Regions from separate parts of the Solibacillus sp. FSL K6-1126 genome, predicted to be linked through region 1. Evidence: a T-box and tRNA genes for the amino acid it is inferred to sense, from the RefSeq annotation. Region 1 holds a T-box; the other holds one or more tRNA genes.
The links. The T-box of region 1 lies ahead of metG (methionine--tRNA ligase). A T-box ahead of a tRNA ligase gene usually reads a tRNA of that ligase, here a tRNA-Met.
Positions count from the first base shown of each region.

Region 2: it encodes a tRNA-Met, which carries the amino acid that the T-box ahead of metG (methionine--tRNA ligase) is inferred to sense. The anticodon was not compared.

Region 1 covers NZ_JBBOPD010000001.1:2,093,908-2,098,657, reverse strand. Annotated here, with positions in the region: gene MHH44_RS10255 (YitT family protein) at 1-51, shown strand, start outside; gene MHH44_RS10250 (MFS transporter) at 321-1,616, shown strand; T-box leader at 1,976-2,210, shown strand; gene metG (methionine--tRNA ligase) at 2,257-3,903, shown strand; partial or broken gene MHH44_RS10240 (cytochrome c biogenesis CcdA family protein) at 4,221-4,732, shown strand.
Region 2 covers NZ_JBBOPD010000001.1:3,136,456-3,141,205, forward strand. Annotated here, with positions in the region: tRNA gene MHH44_RS15575 (tRNA-Leu) at 1-30, opposite strand, end outside; tRNA gene MHH44_RS15580 (tRNA-Gly) at 37-111, opposite strand; tRNA gene MHH44_RS15585 (tRNA-Leu) at 157-241, opposite strand; tRNA gene MHH44_RS15590 (tRNA-Lys) at 258-333, opposite strand; tRNA gene MHH44_RS15595 (tRNA-Thr) at 340-415, opposite strand; tRNA gene MHH44_RS15600 (tRNA-Val) at 425-500, opposite strand; tRNA gene MHH44_RS15605 (tRNA-Glu) at 1,565-1,636, opposite strand; tRNA gene MHH44_RS15610 (tRNA-Ser) at 1,639-1,729, opposite strand; tRNA gene MHH44_RS15615 (tRNA-Asn) at 1,743-1,818, opposite strand; tRNA gene MHH44_RS15620 (tRNA-Ile) at 1,828-1,904, opposite strand; tRNA gene MHH44_RS15625 (tRNA-Gly) at 1,916-1,989, opposite strand; tRNA gene MHH44_RS15630 (tRNA-Phe) at 1,993-2,068, opposite strand; tRNA gene MHH44_RS15635 (tRNA-Asp) at 2,074-2,149, opposite strand; tRNA gene MHH44_RS15640 (tRNA-Met) at 2,153-2,227, opposite strand; tRNA gene MHH44_RS15645 (tRNA-Ser) at 2,273-2,365, opposite strand; tRNA gene MHH44_RS15650 (tRNA-Ile) at 2,386-2,462, opposite strand; tRNA gene MHH44_RS15655 (tRNA-Met) at 2,470-2,543, opposite strand; tRNA gene MHH44_RS15660 (tRNA-Ala) at 2,570-2,645, opposite strand; tRNA gene MHH44_RS15665 (tRNA-Pro) at 2,654-2,730, opposite strand; tRNA gene MHH44_RS15670 (tRNA-Arg) at 2,739-2,815, opposite strand; tRNA gene MHH44_RS15675 (tRNA-Leu) at 2,835-2,923, opposite strand; tRNA gene MHH44_RS15680 (tRNA-Gly) at 2,930-3,004, opposite strand; tRNA gene MHH44_RS15685 (tRNA-Leu) at 3,050-3,134, opposite strand; tRNA gene MHH44_RS15690 (tRNA-Lys) at 3,151-3,226, opposite strand; tRNA gene MHH44_RS15695 (tRNA-Thr) at 3,233-3,308, opposite strand; tRNA gene MHH44_RS15700 (tRNA-Val) at 3,318-3,393, opposite strand; rRNA gene rrf (5S ribosomal RNA) at 3,403-3,518, opposite strand; rRNA gene MHH44_RS15710 (23S ribosomal RNA) at 3,606-4,750, opposite strand, start outside.

The DNA.
Region 1 (4,750 bases):
ACCACGAGTTTTATTACAAGTAGAAAAGGACATGTTGTCGCTTTTAAATGATGTATAAAGCGAGGAAAAGAGCATGGACGGCAGGACAGGCCAAAGTAGTTGCTATCTATGATCGTGCCTTTTGGAGGGAACGAGGACTTTCTGGATACCTAAGGAGTGGGGTTGGTAGTTGGAAATAGTTGTCCGGAAAGGGCAGTAAGGATTTCTGTTTGCGTTATCAAATATTGTTTGCCATACAATTTTCATATTGTATGGCTTTTATGTGCGTGTTATGATATTCCAAATCTTGTAGGAAGGTTTTTAGAAAGGCAGGCAGGAATATGGTACAAAAAACTCGTGTAGAATCTTCAGAAGAACAAACAGCTACACTGAAAAGCTACATTCTTTATCCGGAAAAACAAAAAGCGTTATATAAGCGGACATTATTCGTTGTAAGTGTCTCACAAATTTTTGGTGGGGCAGGATTAGCAGCAGGCGTTACGGTGGGGGCGCTTCTTGCACAGCAAATGCTTGGTACAGAAGCCTATGCCGGGCTTCCTTCCGCGTTATTTACTTTAGGTTCAGCAGGAGCAGCTTTAATCGTCGGGAGACTTTCGCAAGCGTCTGGACGTCGTATCGGGCTGGCTACAGGTTTTATGATTGGTGGGCTTGGGGCAATAGGGGTCATCATTGCAGCTATTATAAATAGCGTTTTGCTGTTATTTCTATCTTTACTTGTTTATGGTTCAGGAACTGCAACTAATTTACAAGCTCGGTATGCAGGTACGGACTTAGCAAATAATAAACAGAGAGCGACTGCTATTAGTCTTACGATGGTTTTTACAACTTTTGGTGCAGTTGCTGGTCCGAATTTAGTAAATGTAATGGGTGATATTGCTCTTTCTATTGGCGTTCCAGCACTTGCTGGACCATTCATTTTAGCAGCAGCTGCATATATCTTAGCAGGAATTGTGCTTTTTGCTATGCTTCGGCCAGATCCATTACTAATAGCAAGATCAATAGAAGCGTCCAACAAAGAAAAGCATGAGAAAACACATTCAGCTATTACAGAGCAAGTAGAAAACCGAAGAGGCATAATTGTAGGTGCGACAATTATGGTTCTCACTCAAATTGTAATGGTAGCTATTATGACAATGACACCTGTTCATATGCGGCATCATGGGCATAGCATAGGGGAAGTTGGTATTGTTATTGGTTTTCATATAGGTGCCATGTATCTGCCTTCTCTGGTTACTGGTATCCTTGTTGATAAATTGGGACGTACTGCTATGGCGATTGCTTCTGGAATTACGTTACTTCTGGCGGGTTTAACAGCAGCATTTGCACCAGGAGATTCCATGGTTTTCCTGGTGATTGCACTTTCTCTACTCGGATTAGGATGGAATTTTGGGTTGATAAGTGGGACTGCACTTATTGTTGATTCAACTACAACCTCTACAAGGGCTAAAACACAAGGTACATTGGATGTTTTCGTGGCGTTGTCAGGAGCTGCTGGTGGAGCCTTGTCGGGAGTGATTATGGCAGGATCAAGTTATCTAACTTTATCATTTATTGGAGGGATTCTCTCTTTATTATTAATTCCGGTTATGATCTGGTCTCGTATTGCCAAAAATTAGAAGGGTTAAATTACTAACACTTTATTTTGGATATATCTTTGTGAAGTAGAGTCCTCTAATTTCATAATAAAGGATTATAAATCTTTATACATATTCAAAAAAACATGTTTATACAAGTAGGGGGTGAACAGTTTTGTTGACGGGATTAAGCTTCCACGGGCGCTACGTTCTACCCCGACTCCGTTATAATAAGACCTAAAAGAAAAAAGTCAACCAGAAAAATCTGGCTAACCTTATATTACGATCGGCAGCTATTTTTGAATAAGGAAGGTACTTTTTACCAAAATTTCCAGATTGTATAGCGAACTCAAATAGAATATTTTGACTTTTTTGACCATTGTGGTAAATTATAGTTGTAATATTTAGCGTTGATAAGGAAGAGTAAGTATTGGAGTTTTTATAGAGAGCTTCTGATGGTGGAAATGAAGCAAAACGAATTTACTGAACATGGCCTTTGAGCTTCGTACCGATATGTAGGCTACGACGAGATGAGCACTCGTTACAACAGCGGCAGTATGACTTCGTACTGGCAGAGGCAAATAGTGTAAGCTATTTGTAAAATTAGGTGGTACCACGAGATAATTCGTCCTAATCGCAATTTGCGATTAGGCCTTTTTTTATTATAAGGGGGAAACATAGAATGAATGTATTAATCGGAGGCGCTTGGCCTTATGCAAATGGTTCTTTGCATTTAGGTCATGTAGCAGCACTTTTGCCAGGAGATATTTTGGCAAGATATTATCGCTTAAAAGGTGAAAGGGTGCTTTATGTATCAGGTAGTGACTGTAATGGTACGCCAATTTCAATACGGGCAAATCAAGAAAATACTACAGTAACAGCAATTGCGGATCGTTATCACACTGAATTTTTACAATGCTTCAATGAATTAGGATTTACTTATGATCTATATACAAGAACTGATGCATCACATCATCATAAAGCTGTACAAAATATATTTTTAAAGCTTTTAGAGAATGGCTTTTTATTTAAAAAAAGGATTGAGCAAGCATACTGTACAGTAGATAATCAATTCTTACCAGACAGATTTGTGGAAGGAACGTGTCCAAATTGTGGGGCAAAAGCACGTGGAGATCAATGTGACAATTGTTCAACCATTCTAGATCCACTTGACTTGAAAGATAAAACATGCAAAATTTGCGGAAATGAGCCAGAAATCCGAGAAACTGAACATTATTATTATGAGTTTAGTCATTTTCAACAGCAATTAGAGAACTTTGTTAATGAAGCATCTATAGAAGGAAGATGGCGAGAGAATGCCGTACAGTTAACTAAACGTTATTTAACTGAAGGACTACCAGATAGAGCTGTTACAAGGGATTTACCTAATGGGATAACTGTACCTGTAAAAGGCTTTGAACAAAAGAAAATCTATGTTTGGATTGAAGCAGTAGCAGGATATTACACAGCAAGCTTAGAATGGGTAAAACAAAATGGAAAAGATGTTTCTGAATGGTGGAATGAGGAATCCATTTCCTATTATATTCATGGCAAAGATAATATCCCATTTCATACAGTAATTTGGCCAGCAATCTTAATGGGGCTAGGTCAAGAGGGATTACCAACACATATTGTTTCAAATGAATATTTAACATTAGAGAAAAGAAAACTTTCTACAAGTCAAAATTGGGCAGTTTGGGTACCAGAAATATTAAAAGATTATGATCCAGATTCGATTCGCTATTTTTTAACAATCAATGCACCAGAAAATCGTGACGCCGATTTTTCCTGGCGAGAATTTATCTACAGTCACAACAGTGAACTATTGGGTGCATTTGCTAATTTTGTGAATAGGACGTTGAAATTCATTGCAAAATCCTTTAATCACAAAGTCCCTCAAGCAAAAGTAAACATTAGTATTAAATTAGATGTGGAACACTTATATGCAAAAGTTGGGGAACATATCGAATCAGGTGAAATGAAACAGGCAATTGAAGCTATTTTTAACTTTATTCGCAGGTCAAATCGCTACTTTGATGAAGAACAACCATGGACTACTGTTAATAAACATATTGAACAATGTGAAGAAACGCTTGCAACTTGTGTTTACATTATTCAAAATTTAGCTCAATTATTACATCCCTTCTTACCATTCGGATGTGATAAGATTCGTCAAATGTTAGGTACCTCTTTAAACGGATGGGATGAAGTTGCGGAATTACCAACTGAATTAAATAATATAGAACCTCTATATGAAAGGATTGATGTAAAAAAAATAGAAGAAGAACTTCAAAAATTAGACGAAGCATCTAACGAGTTTAAGTACTAATAACCAATAAAACTAGTTAGTATTATGTACTTCTCATTTTATAAGTTTTATTCAGCAATCGGGCGCTATTGTGGAACAACACTCTGAGGAAATAATCGATCTTTTTTTATATAAGTCTCATACTTAACTAAAATGAAAACCGCCATTATGATCATCTTTTTTCAAAATGGCGGTTTTAGCTATATTGCTAAATAAGGACACAAAACAATTATAAATTAATTTCCTGCATAATTTCTCCATATTTATTACTTATACTAACATTAGCTATTACTAAAATAATGAATACGGTTTTATGAAAAGATTAGTGAAAATATTTAATTACCCAAATAAACCCATTTTTTGCATATGGAGCTGTGCTTTTGGCTTTTATTTCTCCATGTTCACTACTTCTTTATCCGGCATTTTTATCTTATATGCCCTTTTCTTCTTTGAGTTCGTTAAAGGAGATTTATGTAATATAGATTTACTAAGACAAATCAGCGCAATGTTTTTATTTAAATCACGCCCAAAGGGATATTTAGGCACCATCATTATCGGTATGGGGTTTGAGCAGGTTGGACACCATGTACTGGACCAATTAGGCAGGAGTTATTGCTTTAGGGATATCGGATCCAAATAGATGTATATGGTATATGTTATTTTATGTACTAGGTTTTTCGATTCCATCTTTACTAATGTCTCTATTTATAGGAAAATGGAGTTTTTTCAAAAACGTAGTGACGTTTTTATGAAGATAGATGGCATTATTATGATTATAATGGAAATTTTATTGTACTCTGATTGGATGACAATAATTATTGCGTTATTAACGCCATTTTTTGGGGATTAAATTAGCTAACAATCTATT
Region 2 (4,750 bases), 1.0 Mb from region 1:
CTGTGCGTCTGCCAGTTCCGCCACCCCGGCATTTTTTGGAGCGGAAGACGAGGTTCGAACTCGCGACCCCCACCTTGGCAAGGTGGTGTTCTACCACTGAACTACTTCCGCAAAATGCTTAAGATATTTTTACTCTGACAGTAATATGAAATTAAATGGTGCGGGTGAAGGGAGTCGAACCCCCACGCCTTGCGGCGCTAGATCCTAAGTCTAGTGCGTCTGCCAATTCCGCCACACCCGCTAAGCAGTATATAAACTGGTGAGCCATGAAGGACTCGAACCTTCGACCCTCTGATTAAAAGTCAGATGCTCTACCAACTGAGCTAATGGCTCTCTAAATGGTGCCGGCGAAAGGAGTCGAACCCTCGACCTACTGATTACAAGTCAGTTGCTCTACCAACTGAGCTACACCGGCATTTAGAAATGGTGGAGGATGACGGGCTCGAACCGCCGACCCCCTGCTTGTAAGGCAGGTGCTCTCCCAGCTGAGCTAATCCTCCAATGGGTATTTGCTGATTACACTTTCGTAACCGCATGTCCTATCTCTTAAGGACAAGATTTATATTATCATTACTTTTTTTATAATGCAATACCTTTTTTGAAATTATTTTTAAAAAATAAATTATTTTCTATTTTTTCCATGAACCAACTGAGATTGCTCATGAAAACGTTTACTTAGTATAACGAAATTCTAATATGTTTGTCTAATTTTATCAAGGCTTGTTTTTAATATTTATAAATCATTCTGATATAATTATTAATATTACTTATAAATATCAAGTGTTTTAGAATATACGACTACTTATTTATACATTTTATATACTGAAGCTGTCAAGAAAATGTCCGTACTTTTATCATTATTTTTTTTAAGTATTGATATAATGTACATTTTATTTATTTCCACCTATTGGTTTCTCAATATAGTCTTTATCTTTATGTTATTTTCATCATTTTTATTATTCTATAATAATTATTTCCGTGTTTAAATACGCTTAGAATTGCGCTATTTCATTAAATGATTTTGATGCATACCGCAGCCTTATTGGGATTCCACGATTCGGCCGTTAAATCCTTGTTATTTCACCTTTAAATTGCTTTTTACCATGTTCTTTAATGAACCGGGGATTTGATACCTCTATTTGAATTAATGATGGGAAATCCGATTAAAAAGCCCTCTAACATAGTGTCAACTAAACTTCTTGCATGCTCACAATCGACCTTCATTAAATAACCGGAAAATCTCTGCTTTCTTTTTCGCTCCTGCCTACTATCTTGTTCTCCCTTAATCCATGTTCCCTTCAACATAGTGATCGAGGATGTGCTTTTTCACGCAGTATCAATAAAACAATATAATCTTAAAGTAGATTCCGTTTGTGGGTTAATTGAATAAAAATATTTCAACACAGTTTTTTTATCTTTATTATAAAACAGCATAATATTGTGTAAGAAATTTCATCCCTTAAATTTAGCAGCATTGTTTATTATCTTAAGAGAGCTTTTACCGCAACAAAAAAACGCCAAGTACATTGTAATAAGTACTTAGCGTTTTTCGTCTTCCTATGTATGACCCGTACGGGATTCGAACCCGTGTTACCGCCGTGAAAGGGCGGTGTCTTAACCACTTGACCAACGGGCCGATGGCGGAGACAGAGGGATTTGAACCCTCGCGCCGCTTACGCGACCTACACCCTTAGCAGGGGCGCCTCTTCAGCCTCTTGAGTATGTCCCCAAAAATAGAAAAATGGCTCCGAAGGCAGGACTCGAACCTGCGACCTGCCGGTTAACAGCCGGATGCTCTACCAACTGAGCTACTTCGGAATAATACTATGGTGGGCCTAAATGGACTCGAACCATCGACCTCACGCTTATCAGGCGTGCGCTCTAACCAGCTGAGCTATAGGCCCTATTTAAAAACTGGAGCGGGTGATCGGAATCGAACCGACAACATCAGCTTGGAAGGCTGAGGTTTTACCACTAAACTACACCCGCATATGGTGGGTTTGGACGGAATCGAACCGCCGACACTTAGAGCTTCAATCTAATGCTCTACCAACTGAGCTACAAACCCACAAATGGCGGTCCCGACCGGGATCGAACCGGCGATCTCCTGCGTGACAGGCAGGCATGTTAACCGCTACACCACGGGACCATTTGGTTGCGGGGGCAGGACTTGAACCTGCGACCTTCGGGTTATGAGCCCGACGAGCTACCACTGCTCCACCCCGCGATAATATTATGTTTGAACCTGTTTTAAGTACCCAGTTTGTAAAAATGGAGGAGGTAGAGGGATTCGAACCCCCGCGCGGTGTTACCCGCCTGTCGGTTTTCAAGACCGATCCCTTCAGCCAGACTTGGGTATACCTCCGTTATATTTAATACGTTAACTGGTGGACCTTACAGGACTCGAACCTGTGACCGGACGGTTATGAGCCGTCTGCTCTAACCAACTGAGCTAAAGGTCCTTTAAGATGGCGGCAGAGGGAGTCGAACCCACGACCTTTCGGGTATGAACCGAGTGCTCTAGCCAACTGAGCTACACCGCCAGGATCTTTATTTTGGTTACAAATTATGGTGGAGCCTAGCGGGATCGAACCGCTGACCTCCTGCGTGCAAGGCAGGCGCTCTCCCAGCTGAGCTAAGGCCCCATAAATGATGGTCGGAATGACAGGATTCGAACCTACGACCCCTTGGTCCCAAACCAAGTGCTCTACCAAGCTGAGCTACATTCCGAAATAATATGGCGCGCCCGGCAGGAGTCGAACCCACAACCTTCTGATCCGTAGTCAGACGCTCTATCCAATTGAGCTACGGGCGCATATTGTTTATTTAAAAGATGGTGCCGAGGGCCGGAATCGAACCGGCACGGTGATCACTCACCGCAGGATTTTAAGTCCTGTGCGTCTGCCAGTTCCGCCACCCCGGCATTTTTTGGAGCGGAAGACGAGGTTCGAACTCGCGACCCCCACCTTGGCAAGGTGGTGTTCTACCACTGAACTACTTCCGCAAAATGCTTAAGATATTTTTACTCTGACAGTAATATGAAATTAAATGGTGCGGGTGAAGGGAGTCGAACCCCCACGCCTTGCGGCGCTAGATCCTAAGTCTAGTGCGTCTGCCAATTCCGCCACACCCGCTAAGCAGTATATAAACTGGTGAGCCATGAAGGACTCGAACCTTCGACCCTCTGATTAAAAGTCAGATGCTCTACCAACTGAGCTAATGGCTCTCTAAATGGTGCCGGCGAAAGGAGTCGAACCCTCGACCTACTGATTACAAGTCAGTTGCTCTACCAACTGAGCTACACCGGCATTTAGAAATGGTGGAGGATGACGGGCTCGAACCGCCGACCCCCTGCTTGTAAGGCAGGTGCTCTCCCAGCTGAGCTAATCCTCCAATATTCTAGCGAAGCGACGTCCTACTCTCACAGGGGGAAGCCCCCAACTACCATCGGCGCTAAAGAGCTTAACTTCCGTGTTCGGTATGGGAACGGGTGTGACCTCTTTGCCATCATCACTTCACTATAGTGGCCTTTAAATAAGCCTATATAAAAGAATTTCATTCTTTCAAAACTGGATAAACGTTTCATTGAGTTTGTGCAATAAAATGTGGTTAAGTCCTCGACCGATTAGTATTCGTCAGCTGCATGCGTCACCGCACTTCCACCTCGAACCTATCTACCTGATCGTCTTTCAGGGGTCTTACTTACTTGCGTAATGGGAAATCTCATCTTGAGGGGGGCTTCATGCTTAGATGCTTTCAGCACTTATCCCGTCCATACATAGCTACCCAGCGATGCCTTTGGCAAGACAACTGGTACACCAGCGGTATGTCCATCCCGGTCCTCTCGTACTAAGGACAGCTCCTCTCAAATTTCCTACGCCCACGACGGATAGGGACCGAACTGTCTCACGACGTTCTGAACCCAGCTCGCGTACCGCTTTAATGGGCGAACAGCCCAACCCTTGGGACCGACTACAGCCCCAGGATGCGATGAGCCGACATCGAGGTGCCAAACCTCCCCGTCGATGTGGACTCTTGGGGGAGATAAGCCTGTTATCCCCGGGGTAGCTTTTATCCGTTGAGCGATGGCCCTTCCATGCGGAACCACCGGATCACTAAGCCCGTCTTTCGACCCTGCTCGACTTGTAGGTCTCGCAGTCAAGCTCCCTTATGCCTTTACACTCTACGAATGATTTCCAACCATTCTGAGGGAACCTTTGGGCGCCTCCGTTACTCTTTAGGAGGCGACCGCCCCAGTCAAACTGTCCGCCTGACACTGTCTCCTACCCCGCTAAGGGGCATGGGTTAGAAGTTCAATACAACCAGGGTAGTATCCCACCGACGCCTCCTTCGAAGCTGGCGCTCCGAGATCTCTGGCTCCTACCTATCCTGTACAAGTTGTACCAAAATTCAATATCAGGCTACAGTAAAGCTCCACGGGGTCTTTCCGTCCTGTCGCGGGTAACCTGCATCTTCACAGGTACTATAATTTCACCGAGTCTCTCGTTGAGACAGTGCCCAGATCGTTACGCCTTTCGTGCGGGTCGGAACTTACCCGACAAGGAATTTCGCTACCTTAGGACCGTTATAGTTACGGCCGCCGTTTACTGGGGCTTCAATTCACAGCTTCGCTTGCGCTAACCGCTCCTCTTAACCTTCCAGCACCGGGCAGGCGTCAGCCCCTATACGTCACCTTACGGTTTTGCAGAGACCTGTGTTTTTGCTAAACAGTCGCCTGGGCCTATTCACT